2 regions of the Variovorax sp. FW301-JW7 genome follow, and region 2 is predicted to be linked to the other one. Evidence: predicted binding sites of a transcription regulator. Region 2 holds the regulator's gene; the other holds the start of a gene.
What was found. The regulator LexA, encoded in region 2, represses DNA repair genes until DNA is damaged. The targets are predictions, from matches to a motif close to ACTGTATNNNNATACAGT.
Positions count from the first base shown of each region.

Region 1: AC3WQM_RS25520 (ATP-dependent helicase) is a predicted target of LexA. The motif match lies at 5,178-5,195, and genes of this name have one in related genera.

Region 1 covers NZ_JBYTBC010000010.1:266,217-273,395, forward strand. The annotation lists gene AC3WQM_RS25495 (peptide ABC transporter ATP-binding protein) at 1-602, shown strand, start outside; gene AC3WQM_RS25500 (ABC transporter substrate-binding protein) at 647-2,278, shown strand; gene AC3WQM_RS25505 (5'-methylthioadenosine/adenosylhomocysteine nucleosidase) at 2,407-3,177, shown strand; gene AC3WQM_RS25510 (YoaK family protein) at 3,187-3,939, opposite strand; gene corA (magnesium/cobalt transporter CorA) at 3,996-4,982, opposite strand; gene AC3WQM_RS25520 (ATP-dependent helicase) at 5,208-7,179, shown strand, end outside.
Region 2 covers NZ_JBYTBC010000003.1:724,265-731,443, reverse strand. The annotation lists gene xseA (exodeoxyribonuclease VII large subunit) at 1-530, opposite strand, end outside; gene AC3WQM_RS11855 (MotA/TolQ/ExbB proton channel family protein) at 843-1,475, shown strand; gene AC3WQM_RS11850 (ExbD/TolR family protein) at 1,490-1,915, shown strand; gene lpxK (tetraacyldisaccharide 4'-kinase) at 1,916-2,911, shown strand; gene AC3WQM_RS11840 (Trm112 family protein) at 2,892-3,074, shown strand; gene kdsB (3-deoxy-manno-octulosonate cytidylyltransferase) at 3,071-3,844, shown strand; gene adk (adenylate kinase) at 3,980-4,636, shown strand; gene AC3WQM_RS11825 (asparaginase) at 4,671-5,657, opposite strand; gene lexA (transcriptional repressor LexA) at 5,731-6,414, shown strand; gene AC3WQM_RS11815 (hypothetical protein) at 6,559-6,939, shown strand; gene AC3WQM_RS11810 (D-2-hydroxyacid dehydrogenase family protein) at 7,098-7,179, shown strand, end outside.

The DNA.
Region 1 (7,179 bases), on a different contig from region 2:
AGATGCTGGCCCGCGTCGGCCTGCGTCCCGAGTACGCCAACCGCTACCCGCACATGTTCTCCGGCGGCCAGCGCCAGCGCATCGCCATCGCGCGCGCGCTCATGCTGTCGCCGCGCCTGCTGGTGGCCGACGAGCCGGTGTCGGCGCTCGACGTGTCGATCCAGGCGCAGGTGCTGAACCTGCTGGCCGACCTGCAGGCCGAGTTGGGCCTGGCCTACCTCTTCATCTCGCACGACCTGGGCGTGGTGCGCCACATCGCGCACGATGTGCTCGTGATGTACCTGGGCCACGCGGTGGAGCAGGGCCCCAAGTCGCGCATCTTCGCGCGGCCGCTGCATCCCTACACGCAGGCGCTGCTGGCTTCGACGCCGGGCCTGAGCAGCCAGCGCATCGTGCTCAAGGGCGAGCTGCCGTCGCCGCTGGACCCGCCTTCGGGCTGCGTCTTCAGCACGCGTTGCCCGCATGTGCAGCCGCGCTGCCGCGAGGAGCGCCCCGCGCTGCGCGCGCTCGACGAACGGCTGGTGGCCTGCCACTACGCCGAGCAGTTTCTCGATGGCGCGCCGCCCGTGCGCGCCGATGGTCCCGTGCTCGCCGCGTCCTGAAGAGTGGAGTGGCGATTTTTTCAACCCTGTCTCGAGGAGTCCCCATGAAGACCCAGCCCTCCGTTTCGCGCCGCTCACAAAAGCTGGCGCTTCTGGCACCGGCAGCGCTCACGGCCCTTACCCTGGCCTGCGGCGCCGTGTCAGCCAAGACGTTGGTGTACTGCTCCGAAGGAAGCCCGGAAAACTTCTATCCGGGCATGAACACCACCGGCACATCGTTCGACGTGACCACGCAGGTCTACAACACCATCGTCGAGTTCGAGCGCGGCGGCACCAAGGTCATGCCGGGCCTGGCCGAAAAATGGGACATCTCGGCCGACGGCACCGTGTACACCTTCCACCTGCGCAAGGGCGTGAAGTGGCACACCACGAGCAAGAGCTTCAAGCCCACGCGCGACTTCAACGCCGACGACTTCATCTTCATGCTCGAGCGCCAGTGGAAGGAGAGCGACCCCTTCTTCAAGGTCACGAGCCAGAACCACTCCTACTTCAACGACATGGGCATGCCCAAGCTGCTGAAGTCCGTGGACCGCATCGACGACCACACGGTGAAGATCACGCTCAACCAGGCCGAGGCGCCGTTCCTGGCCAACCTGGCGATGCAGTACGCGGGCATCCAGTCGAAGGAATACGCCATCGCGATGCTGAAGGCCGGCACGCCCGAGAAGGTCGACCAGGACCCGGTCGGCACCGGCCCGTTCTACCTCGTGCAGTACCAGAAGGACGCGATCATCCGCTTCAAGGCCTTCCCGCAGTACTGGGGCGGCAAGGCCAAGATCGACGACCTCGTGTTCGCGATCACGCCCGATGCCTCGGTGCGCTGGGCCAAGCTGCAAAAGGGCGAGTGCCATGTCATGCCGTACCCGAACCCGGCCGACCTCGACGCGATCCGCAAGGACCCGAACGTGCAGGTGCTGGAGCAGCCCGGCCTGAACGTGGGCTACCTCTCGTACAACACGACGAAGAAGCCCTTCGACGACGTGCGCGTGCGCAAGGCCATCAACATGGCGATCAACAAGAAGGCCATCATCGACGGCGTGTACCTCACGACCGGCGTGGCGGCGAAGAACCCGATTCCGCCGACCCTGTGGTCCTACAACGATGCCGTGAAGGACGACCCGTACGATCCCGAAGCCGCCAAGAAGCTGCTGGCGCAGGCCGGTTTCCCCGACGGCTTCAGCACCGACCTGTGGGCCATGCCGGTGCAGCGCCCCTACAACCCGAACGCCAAGCGCATCGCAGAGCTGATGCAGGCCGACCTGGCCAAGATCAACGTCAAGGCCGAGATCAAGAGCTTCGAGTGGGGCGAGTACCGCAAGCGCCTGCAGGCCGGCGAGCACCAGATGGGCATGCTGGGCTGGACCGGCGACAACGGCGACCCGGACAACTTCATGTACACCCTGCTGGGCTGCGCCTCGGCCAAGTCGGCCAGCGGCAGCAACATCTCGAAGTTCTGCTACCAGCCGTATGAAGACCTCGTGGTGAAGGCCAAGAGCGCGACCAAGCAATCGGAGCGCGATGCGCTCTACAAGAAGGCGCAGGTCATCTTCAAGGAGCAGGCGCCGTGGTTCACCATCGCGCACGCGGTGCAGCTGAAGCCGGTGCGCAAGGAAGTGGTCGACTTCAAGCTCAGTCCTTTCGGCCGCCATACCTTCTACGGCGTGGATATCAAGTAAACCCCCAGGCTTCGCGCACTTCGTGTCGCTACGCCAACCCCCTTGCAGGGGGCAACACCTGCGGCCCGGCAAAGCCGGTTCCGCGGTGTTCCTGGAATAGAGAAAGTCTTGTTTTGAGTTCTGTTGTGTTGTCCACGCCCATCGCCATCGTCGCGGCCATGCACGAGGAGCTGAGCGCGCTCCTCGCGCGCATGCCCGACGAGCAGCGCGTGCGCGTGGCCGGCCGCGACTTCTGGGTCGGCCACCTGCAGGGCCAGCCCGTGGTCGCGGTGCTGTCGCGCATCGGCAAGGTCGCGGCGGCGGTCACGGCCACGGTGCTGCTCGAGCGCTTCGGCGTGCGGGCGATCGTGTTCACGGGCGTGGCGGGCGGACTGGCGCCGGGCGTGAACGTCGGCGACGTGGTCGTGGCGACCGAGCTGCTGCAGCACGACATGGACGCCTCGCCGATCTTTCCGAAGTACGAGGTGCCGCTGATGGGGCGTTCGCGTTTCGCGGCCGATGCGGCCATCGGCGATGCGCTGGCGGCGGTGGCCGAAAGCACGCTGCGCGATCCGGTGAGCCTGGTGGGGCAGAAGGCGGTCGACGAGTTCCGTCTGTGGTCGCCGAAGGTGCATCGCGGCCTGCTGATCAGCGGCGACCGCTTCGTGTCGACCACCGCGGAGTGTGGCGCCCTGCAGCGTTCGCTGCCCGACGCACTCGCCGTCGAGATGGAAGGCGCTGCGATGGCGCAGGCCTGCCACGACTACGGCGTGCCCTTCGCGGCGCTGCGGACCATCTCGGACCGCGCCGACGATGCCGCGCACGGCGACTTCACGCGCTTCGTGGCGGAGGTGGCGAGCCGCTACAGCCTGGCGCTCGTCGACGCCTGGCTCGCCTCCCTGCCGCGCGACGCGGCCTGAAGAACCCGCCTACGGCGCGAGCCGGCGCAGCTGCGGCAGGTCGCGCAGCAGCGGCGGGATCGACAGCGCCAGCAGCAGCGCGGCCAGCGGCACGACGCAGATGAAGCCCACGTGCTTGAAGCCCAGCGCGCCCACGGCGCCGCCGAGCACGAACATGGCGACCAGCCCGCCGCAGCGGCGCAGCCGGCTGCGGTCGTGGCGCACCGGCAGCGGCGTGGACGGCGCGCGCCGGTTCCAGTACAGCATCTTGCCCAGCTCGATCCCCACGTCGGTGATGTTGCCGGTCATGTGGGTGGTGCGCGTGCTGCCGCCCGAGGTCTTCGACGCCACGGCGTTCTGCAGCCCCATGATGAACGACAGCAGCAGCACCGTGAGCGGCACCGCGAACGGCGTGGCCCAGGTCAGCGTGATGGCGCCGGCGAGCCCGAACGGGAACATCAGCGCGGCCTCCAGCAGCAGCGGCAGCGCGTACACGCCATGCAGCCGGTGCTGCCGCGCCCAGTTCACCAGCACCGCGCAGACCGCGGCGCCGCTCACGAACGCGAGGATGGCGCCCAGCGCGTTCAGCAGCAGCGTGAGGTTGCCCAGCACCATGCCGTCCGCCAGCTGCGAGGCGAAGCCGGTCATGTGCGAGGTGTACATGTGCAGCACGAGGAAGCCGCCCGCATTGATGGCACCGGCGTTGAAGGCCAGCAGCAGTCCGAGCGCGGTGTTCGTCGACGGCGCGCGGTGGCGGTTGGTGAGGAAACGAAGTCTGCGCACGGGGCCCTCCAGGTCAGCTGCCTGTCGGCAGCCACTCTAGCACCCGATGCGCGGCGTTACTTGAGCCAGCCGCGCCGACGGAAGTACCACATCGGCACCAGCGCGCTGGCCGCCATCAGCGCGATGGCGTAGGGGTAGCCCATGGCCCAGTCGAGCTCGGGCATGAACTTGAAGTTCATGCCGTAGATGCTCGCGATCAGCGTGGGCGGCAGCAGCGCGACGCTGGCCACCGAGAAGATCTTGATGGTCTTGTTCTGGTTGATGTTGATGAAACCAACGGTCGCATCCATCAGGAAGTTGATCTTGTCGAACAGGAAGGCCGTGTGGTTGTCCAGCGATTCGATGTCGCGCAGGATCTGCCGCGCCTCTTCGAACTGCTCGGCGTTGAGCATCTTGCTGCGCATCATGAAGCTCACGGCGCGGCGCGTGTCCATCACGTTGCGGCGGATGCGGCCGTTCAAGTCTTCCTGCCGCGCGATGGCGCCGAGCACCTCGCCGGCCAGCTCGTCGCTGACGTTGCCCGAGAGCACCTTCTTGCCCGCCACCTCGAGCTCGTCGTAGATGTTCTCCAGCGTGTCGGCCGAGTATTCGGCGTCGGCGTCGAAGAGCTTGAGCATCACTTCTTTTGCGTCTTCGATCAGCCCCGGCGCGCGGCGTGCGCGCATGCGCAGCAGGCGGAACACGGGCACGTCTTCGTCGTGGATCGAGAACAGCACGCCGCGGCTGCGCAGGTCGGTGTTGTGCTGGTTCAGGATGAAGGCGACGCGCACCGTGCGCGGGTCTTCGTCGTCGTCGATCAGGAAGTCGGAACGGATGTGCAGCTCGCCGTTGTCTTCCTCGTAGAAGCGGGCCGATTCCTCGATGTCCTCGTCCATCGCGTCTTCGGGAATCGAGAGGCCGTAGTACTGCTTGATCCAGCGCTTTTCCTCGAGCGTGGGCGACTCGAGGTCGACCCAGATCGGCTGGAACTTGGAGAGCTCTTCGAGCGACTCGATCTCTTCCTGGACGAGGCGGCCGTTGGCGAGCGTAAAGATGTTGAGCATGGGCTCACTCCCGGGGATGACTGAACGATGGGCGAGGGAGGGGCGCTTTCAATTCCCGCGGACCCGGCGTCAGTACATCATGCGCGGCGTCGGATGGGAGTTGAAAGCTGCCGAGACGGGGCGGTTTCCATGGGGAGTCTCCGGTTGCAGCGAGGCGCGATTATGTCACCGGCCACAGGGGCGCAAGGCGCGTGGACTGGACGGACATACAGTAAAGTCGTGCCCATGCAGACCCCTGCGTCCCCCGTTCTTTCCACCCCCCCGAAGACGCAAGCCGAGCGCCTGGCCGCGGCGCTCGCCGCGCTCAACGACGACCAGCGCGCAGCGGTCGAGCACGGCGTGGGCGCGGCGGTCGGCGCCGACCACCGGCCGCTGCTCGTGATCGCCGGCGCGGGCTCGGGCAAGACCAGCACGCTGGCGCACCGCGTGGCGCACCTGATCGCGGGTGGCGTCGATCCGCAGCGCCTGCTGCTGCTCACCTTCTCGCGCCGCGCCGCGCAGGAAATGGAGCGCCGCGCGGGCCAGGTGCTGGCGCGCGTGCTGGGCCTGAAGTCGGAGCGCCCGCCGGCGTTGCCGTGGGCCGGCACCTTCCACGGCATCGGCGCGCGGCTGCTGCGCGAGTACGCCGCGCAGATCGGGCTGGACGAGAACTTCACCATCCACGACCGCGGCGACGCCGAAGACCTCATGGGGCTGGTGCGGCACGAACTGGGCCTGTCGTCCACGGTCAACCGCTTTCCGCGCAAGGGCACCTGCCTGTCGATCTACTCGCGCTGCGTGAACACGCGCGCGCCGCTGGCCACCGTGCTGAAAGACAGCTTTCCCTGGTGCGCCGAGTGGGAGGCGCAGCTCAAGGCGCTCTTCGGCGCCTACGTCGAGGCCAAGCAGCAGCAGAACGTGCTCGACTACGACGACCTCTTGCTCTACTGGGCCGAGATGGTCGCCGAGCCCGCGCTGGCCGCGCACGTCGGCGCGCGCTTCGACCACGTGCTGGTCGACGAGTACCAGGACACCAACCTGCTGCAGGCCGAGATCCTGCGCGCGATGAAGCCCGACGGGCGCGGCGTGACGGTGGTGGGCGACGACGCGCAGTCGATCTATTCGTTCCGCGGCGCCACGGTGCGCAACATCCTCGACTTTCCCTCGCAGTTTTCGCAAGAGGCGCGCGTCGTCACGCTGGAGCGCAACTACCGCTCGACGCAGCCGATCCTCGACGTGTCGAACCGCGTCATCGCGCAGGCCGCCGAGCGGCATGCCAAGACGCTGTGGACCGACAAGCCCTCGGCCGGCAAGCCGGTGCTGGTGCTCGTGCCCGACGAGGCCGGGCAGGCGTGCTGGGTGGCCGACAAGATCCTGGCGCACCGCGAGGGCGGGCTGGCGCTGAAGTCGCAGGCGGTGCTGTTTCGCACCTCGTCGCACAGCGCGGCGCTCGAGCTGGAGCTGGCGCGGCGCAACATCCCGTTCGTGAAGTTCGGCGGGCTCAAGTTCCTCGAGGCCTCGCATGTGAAGGACCTGCTCGCGGTGCTGCGCTTCGCGCAGAACCCGCGCGGGCGCATGGCGGGCTTCCGGGTCACGCAGATCATTCCGGGCGTGGGCCCGGCCACCGGCACGCGCCTGCTCGACGCGATGGACCAGGCGGCCGACCCGGCCGCTGCGGTGAGGGACTTCGTGCCGCCGTCGGCCGCGCGCGAACAGTGGGCCGACTTTGCCCAGGCCTACGCCGCCTTGCGCGCGCCGTCGCTGCAGTGGCCGGCCGACGTGGAGGTGGCCATGCAGTGGTACCAGCCGCACCTGGAGCGGCTGTACGAAGACACCTCGGGCGTGCGCCGTGCCGATGTCGAACAGCTGGCGCGGCTGGCGGCCGGCTATGGCTCGCGCGAGCGCTTTCTCACCGAGCTCACGCTCGATCCGCCTGAAGCCACCAGCGACCGGCCCGGTCCGCCGTCGCTCGACGAGGACTACCTGATCCTGTCGACCATCCATTCGGCCAAGGGCCAGGAGTGGAATTCGGTGCACGTCATCAACGTGGTCGACGGCTGCATGCCGGCCGATGTGGCGCAGGGCGCGCACGAACTGGAAGAAGAGCGGCGCCTGCTCTACGTGGCGATGACGCGGGCCCGCGACCACCTGCACCTGGTGATGCCGCAGCGCTTCCACATCACGCAGCAGGCGGCGCGCGGCGACCGGCACCTGTACG
Region 2 (7,179 bases):
GCCAGCACCACGGGAATATGTGGGACGCGCCGCCGCAGCGCGGTCACGACGTCATGCAGCGCCGCGGCGCCCAGCGAGGTGACGACGCCCACGGCACGCGGCATGGACGGCAGCGCCCGCTTGCGCGCCGGATCGAACAAGCCCTCGGCTTCGAGGCGCGCCTTGCGCTGCAGGAACTGCTCGAACAGCGCGCCCTGCCCCGCGCGCCGCAGGCTTTCGACCACCAATTGCAGGTCGCCGCGCGGCTCGTACACCGCCAGCCGACCACGCACCTCGACCTGGTCGCCGTCACGCGGCGTGAAGTCGAGCAGGCCGGCCGCTCGGCGGAACATCGCGCAGCGCAGCTGGCCGGATTCGTCCTTGAGCGAGAAATAGCAATGACCGCTCGACGCACGCGAGAAACCCGAAATTTCTCCGCGCACCGAGACCGGGTTGAAACGCGCGTCGAGCGCATCGGCCACCGCGCGGCACAGCGCGCCCACGGCCCACACGCGCGGCCCGGGCGCTGCATTCGGCTCCCTGAAGCTCATCGCGCCCCTCCGCCACCGACCGCCACTCTTCCACAACGGGCGCTGCGCCCCCCACTTTGGAGGGGTATGGTGGAACAGATGCACGAGTTCTCGTGCAAGCTGTTGATTTCATTAAAAAAAGTGCTGCTCAAAATTCAATCGATCTAACGAAAAGCCCGTCCCATGCGGGTTCGGCGGCATTGCGCCACGGGTTAATCACAAAGTTATCCACAGAATCTGTGCGTCCTTGCCGACACGCAAACAAGCCGCGAGCCGATGGTGGCTCGGTGGATAATCGCCGCGCATTTGCAGTCTACGGGCCGGAGGATTTTCTTGTTTTCCATCATTGTTGCCGCGGGCTGGCCAATCTGGCCATTGCTCGCCTGTTCGGTCATCGCACTCGCGCTGGTCATTGAACGTTTCACCAGCCTGAAGACCGTCAAGGTCCTGCCGCCGAAGCTGCTGGACGAGACCATCACCGTGTCGCGCGGCGCGGTTCCCGGCCCGGATGTCGTTACCAAACTGGAAAGCAACTCGATGCTCGGCCAGGTGCTGGCCGCCGGCCTGCGCGCGCTGAACGCCAACCCGCGCTGCACCGAAGAAGACCTGCGCGCCGCCATGGAGGCCTCGGGCCGCACCGTGGCGCACAAGCTGGAGCGCTACCTGCCGGCACTGGCCACCATCGCCTCGGCGGCGCCGCTGCTCGGCCTGCTGGGCACGGTGATCGGCATGATCGAGATCTTCGGCTCGCAGTCGCCCGGCAGCGGTGCGGTGGGTTCGGGCAACCCGGCGCAGCTGGCGCACGGCATCTCGATCGCCCTGTACAACACGGCCTTCGGCCTGATCGTGGCCATTCCGACGCTGATCTTCTGGCGCTATTTCCGCAGCCGCGTCGACGAGTACCTGCTGAACCTCGAACTCTCGGGCGAGCGCTTTGCGCGCCACCTGAACGCCCTGCGCAAATGAGCTCGCGTGGCCGCATGCAGTTTCGCCACGGCGCGCGCGACGAGCCGGAGATCAACCTGATCCCGTTCATCGACGTGCTGCTGGTCGTGCTGATCTTCCTGATGCTGTCGACCACCTACAGCAAGTTCACCGAGATGCAGCTGCGGCTGCCGACCGCGGACGTCGATGCCCAGCGCGACTACCCGAAAGAGGTGATCGTGGCGGTGTCGGCCGACGGCCGCTACGTGATCAACAAGTCGCCGCTGGCGGACCGCAGCGTCGACACCGTGGCCGCCGCACTCGGTGCCGCCGCCACCGGTGGCAAGGACAGCGTCGTGATCATCAGCGCCGATGCCGCCAGCCCGCACCAGGCCGTGGTGACGGTGATGGAGGCTGCGCGCCGCGCCGGCCTGATGCAGATCACCTTCGCCGCCCAGTCGACGGCCCAGGCCGGTCACTGAGTGTCGACCGGCGCGCGGCTGCAGGATGCCTGGCTGCGCCGCGGTGCGCTGGCCTGCCTGCTGTGGCCACTGTCGCTGGTCTATGGCGCCCTCTTCGCGCTGCGGCGCGCCTTCTATCGATGGGGCTGGCAGAAAACCGGACGCGTGCCAGTACCCGTGATCGTGGTCGGCAATGTGATCGCGGGCGGGGCCGGCAAGACACCGGTCGTGATGGCGGTCGTGCGGCATCTCCAGGCGCGCGGGCTGCGTGTGGGCGTGGTGTCGCGCGGCTATGGCCGGCGTACCGACGACTGCCGTGAAGTCCTGCCGGACAGCGATCCGCAGGACGTCGGCGACGAACCCGCGCTGATCCACCATGCCACCCGCGCACCCGTCTTCGTCGCCCCGCAGCGCATCGAGGCCGCACGCGCCCTGCTCGAGCGGCACCCGGCCACCCAGGTCATCGTCAGCGACGACGGCCTGCAGCATTTGGCGCTGGCCCGCGACATCGAGATCTGCGTATTCGATGACCGCGGCGTCGGCAACGGCTGGCTGCTGCCTGCCGGCCCCTTGCGCGAGCCGTGGCCGCGCCGCTGCGACCTGCTGCTGCACAGCGGCGAGCGGCCCGCCTTCGCCGGCGGCTACACCGCCACCCGCGAACTGGCGCCGTACGCCCTCGCGAAGGACGGCCGTCGCATCCCGCTCGACACGCTCGCCGGCCAGCCCGTGATCGCGCTCGCCGCCATCGCACGGCCGGAAGCCTTCTTCACGATGCTGCGCGCACGCGGCCTGACGCTTGCGGACACCTTCGCGCTGCCCGACCACCACGACTTCACCGGCTGGCAACGCCCGGCCGGTCCCGCCCTGCCCCTCGTCTGCACCGAAAAAGACGCCGTCAAGCTCTGGCACCAGGCACCCGACGCGCTTGCCGTGCCGCTGCACTTCGAACCCTCGCCGGCGTTCTTCGCAGCGCTCGACGCAAAGCTATCATCGCTCGATGGATACCAAGCTGCTTGAACTGCTCGTCTGCCCCGTCACCAAGGGCCCGCTGACCTGGAACGCCGAGAAGCAGGAACTCTGCTCGCGCAGCGCGCGCCTGGCCTACCCGGTGCGTGACGGCATCCCGGTGCTGCTCGAGAACGAGGCCCGCACGTTGTCCGACGAAGAGCTGGGGCTGTGAGCTTCACCGTTCTGGTGCCGGCCCGGCTGGCTTCGACGCGGCTTCCCAACAAACCGCTGGCCGACATCGCCGGCCTGCCGATGGTCGTGCGCGTGGCACAGCGCGCCCGCCAATCCGGCGCCCTTCGCGTGGTGGTGGCCGGCGACGACGCCGCCATCATCGAGGCCTGCAAGGCGCACGGTGTCGAGGCCCTGCTGACCCGCCAGGACCACGCTAGCGGCACCGACCGCTTGGCCGAAGCCTGCGAACAGCTCGGGCTCGACGGCGACGCGATCGTCGTCAACGTGCAGGGCGACGAGCCGCTGATCGACCCCGCGCTGATCGACGCCGTCGCCGCCACGCTGGCCGCTCGCCCGCAGGCCGCGATGAGCACCGCCGTCCATGCGATCGACTCGCTGGCCGACTTCATGAATCCGAACGTCGTGAAGGCCGTGCTCGACGCACAGGGTCATGCGCTCTATTTCAGCCGTGCACCGATCCCCTGGTGGCGCGACGGCTCTTCAGGCGGCGCGGCACCCTCGGTGCTGCCCAGCCCGGCACCGCTGCGCCATATCGGCATCTACGGCTATCGCGCGGGCTTCGTGCGGCAATTTCCGTTGCTGTCGCCCGCGCCCGTCGAAGCCACCGAAGCACTCGAACAGCTGCGCGCGCTGTGGCACGGACACCGCATCGCAGTGCATGTGAGCGATGTGGCACCGGGCCCCGGGATCGACACGCCCGAAGACCTGGCGCGCGTGCGCGCGGTCTTCGCAGCCGGCTCGCCTGCGTGAACTGCCCGCCGTCCCCGAGGGAACGGCGGCAATTTGTCACGGGCACGCATGCTATCCTCGACGCAATTCCGCCTCGGCGCGCCTGAGGGTGCGCATGGGGCGCGACACAAAATCTAAGAACCTTCCGAGGACACCATGAGACTTATTTTGCTGGGCGCGCCCGGGGCAGGCAAAGGCACGCAAGCGACCTTCATCTGCCAGAAATACGGCATTCCCCAAATTTCGACCGGCGACATGTTGCGCGCCGCCGTCAAGGCAGGCACCCCCCTCGGGCTGCAGGCCAAGACGATCATGGATTCGGGTGCACTGGTCAGCGACGACCTGATCATCAACCTCGTGAAGGAACGCATCGCGCAGCCCGACTGCAACGGCGGCTTCCTGTTCGACGGCTTCCCGCGCACCATTCCTCAAGCCGACGCCATGAAGGCGGCCGGCGTCAAGCTCGACTACGTGCTCGAGATCGATGTGCCCTTCGGCGACATCATCGAACGCATGAGCGGTCGTCGCTCGCACCCGGCATCGGGCCGCACCTACCACGTCAAGTTCAATCCGCCGAAGGTGGAAGGCAAGGACGACGTGACTGGTGAAGAGCTGATCCAGCGCGAAGACGACAAGGAAGAGACCGTGCGCAAGCGGCTCGACGTCTACAGCCAGCAGACCCGTCCGCTGGTCGACTACTACTCGGCCTGGGCCAAGGCCGATCCGGCCGCCGCGCCGAAGTACCGCGCCATCCAAGGCGTGGGCACGGTCGATGAGATCACGCAGCGCGCGCTTGCCGCACTGAACAGCTGATTTGATTCAGCGGCTGACCCCGTCAGCCGCTCTCCTAACCGCCCTCCGACTCCGGCAGGGCGGCCACTCCCAAGAGTTCCAGCACCAGCGCGACCCGCGCCTTCACCGGCGTGAGTGCGCCCGCATCACGCAGCCCGTCACCGAGTTTCGGAAGGATGCGTCCGTTCGCACAGCGCGTGGCGCGCAGCACCGACACGCCGCCGTCCTGCGCCTTCAGCGCCGCGGCTTCCAGCGCGTGGTGCACGGTGCCATTGCCGGTCGCGGCCACGACCAGTCCGCGCAAGGGCTCAGCCGACGGAAGCAGCAACGCCTCGACGATCGCACCGCTCGCACCCGCGTGGCTCATGACGATCTCGACGCGGGGCCACGGCTTCGACACGGCCGTCAGCCGCGCCGCATCGAACGGCGCCCCCTGCGGCCACGCGCGAACGCGCCGCACCTCGCCCTCTTCCACATAGCCGACCGGCCCCGCATCGCCCGACGCGAAGGCATCGAGGCGGTAGGTGTGCACCTTCTGCACGTCGAGGCCGCTGTGGACCGTGCCCGCGCAGACCACCGTCACGCCCCGCGCGCCAGGCGTCGAAGCCACCACGAGCGCGTCGCGCACGTTCTGCGGACCATCAGGCGACAGGGCCGTCGCCGGGCGCATCGCGCAGGTCACCACCACCGGCTTGGCCGGCGCCAGCACGGCGTGCAGGAAGAAGGCGGTTTCCTCCAGCGTGTCGGTGCCGTGCGTGATCACGATGCCAGCCACATCAGGCTGCGCCAGCCAGTGTGCGCAGCGCATGGCCAGCTGGCGCCAGGTGTCGGCGTCCATGTCCTTGCTGTCGAGCTGCGCGACCTGCTCCGCCACCAGCGTCACGCCGGCCGGCGCCTCGATGCCGCCCAGCAGGTCCGCCACCCCCACCTGTCCCGCCGTGTAGCCGATGTTGTCGCCGCTGCTGGCAGCCTTGCCGGCAATGGTGCCGCCGGTGCCCAGCACCACCACGCGGCGCGTCTCGGACGAAGAGGAATGAGTCATGGCTTGTCAACTTTTGAAAACTGGTTAAAAATACAGGTACTGGATATCTAGCCAGTGCCGCAAGGAAACCACTATGCAGTTCGCAGTGAAGCTTACCGCCCGCCAGCAGCAGATCCTGGACCTGATCCAGGCCGCCATCGCACGCACCGGTGCGCCGCCGACGCGCGCCGAAATCGCCAACGAGCTGGGCTTCAAGTCGGCCAATGCCGCCGAGGAGCACCTGCAGGCCCTGGCCCGCAAGGGCGTCATCGAACTCGTCAGTGGCACTTCGCGCGGCATCCGCCTCAAGGGCGATGCGCTGCGCTCGCTCCACGAAACGCGCCACCGCGAAGGCAACCAGTTCTCGCTCTCGCTGCCCGGCATGGCCCAGCTCGCGCTGCCGCTCATCGGCCGTGTGGCGGCGGGTTCGCCCATCCTCGCGCAAGAGCACGTCGACCAGACCTATTACGTCGAGAACACGTTGTTCCAGCGCCAGCCCGACTACCTGCTCAAGGTGCGCGGCATGTCGATGCGCGACGCCGGCATCATGGACGGCGACCTGCTCGCCGTGCAGGCCACCAAGGAAGCGCGCAACGGCCAGATCGTGGTGGCGCGCCTCGGCGAAGAAGTCACCGTGAAACGCCTGAAGCGCAACAAGCAGGTGATCGAGCTGCACGCCGAGAACCCCGACTACCCGACCATCATCGTCCAGCCCGGCGAGCCCTTTGAAATCGAAGGCCTCGCGGTCGGCCTCATCCGCAACACCATGCTGATGTAGGTCCCGGGCCTGCTGCCCACGAGCAGCAGCACCTCATCCGGCCGCGACAGGTGGCGGGCGTATGGCGCGAAGTCGCCATCACCCTGTTGCGGCCGATTCAAGAAATCCTGCCTGTGTTCAACCTCATACTTTTTTGGAGTTCACATGGGAATCGCCCTCCTCGCCATCGCCGACCTCTGGTCGCCCCTGCAATCGCTGGCCACCCGCTGGATGCCCGCCCGCCGCCCGTCGCACGGTGACAGCAGCGACGCTGCAGCCGGTCTGCGCTACGTGGCCATTCGCCCGGCCTGCACGGCACGCACGGCAGGCAGCCCAATGCCGGCCACGTCGCCATCCGCCGCTACGCCCGCCCGCCCGCTGCGCGTGGTCCGTGTGGTCGACCGGCAAGGCTCGCAGCGCGGCTGCGCCAACCGGGTCGTGATTTCCGGCCGCATGGCCGACGTGTGCGCCGAACTCGACCGGCTCGCCGCTCTGGAAGCTGCGGAAACCGGGAGCGGCACGCCCCGCCCCAGCCACCTGCACTGAGAAGGTGCGAACGAGCCCGCCGTGCCTGCGCGCCCCGCACGCGCATGGCGGATTCACCCCCAACGGCCTGAAACAGGCCTCCCGGGCGCCATCTGGCACGGGGTATCCAAACGTTCACACGTGCGACGTGCCGATGCTGCGAGGCACAATGGCATGCCATGAACATTGTGATCCTCGACGATTACCAGGACGCCGTGCGCAAGCTGCAGTGCGCCGCCAAACTGGACGCCTATGCCGCCA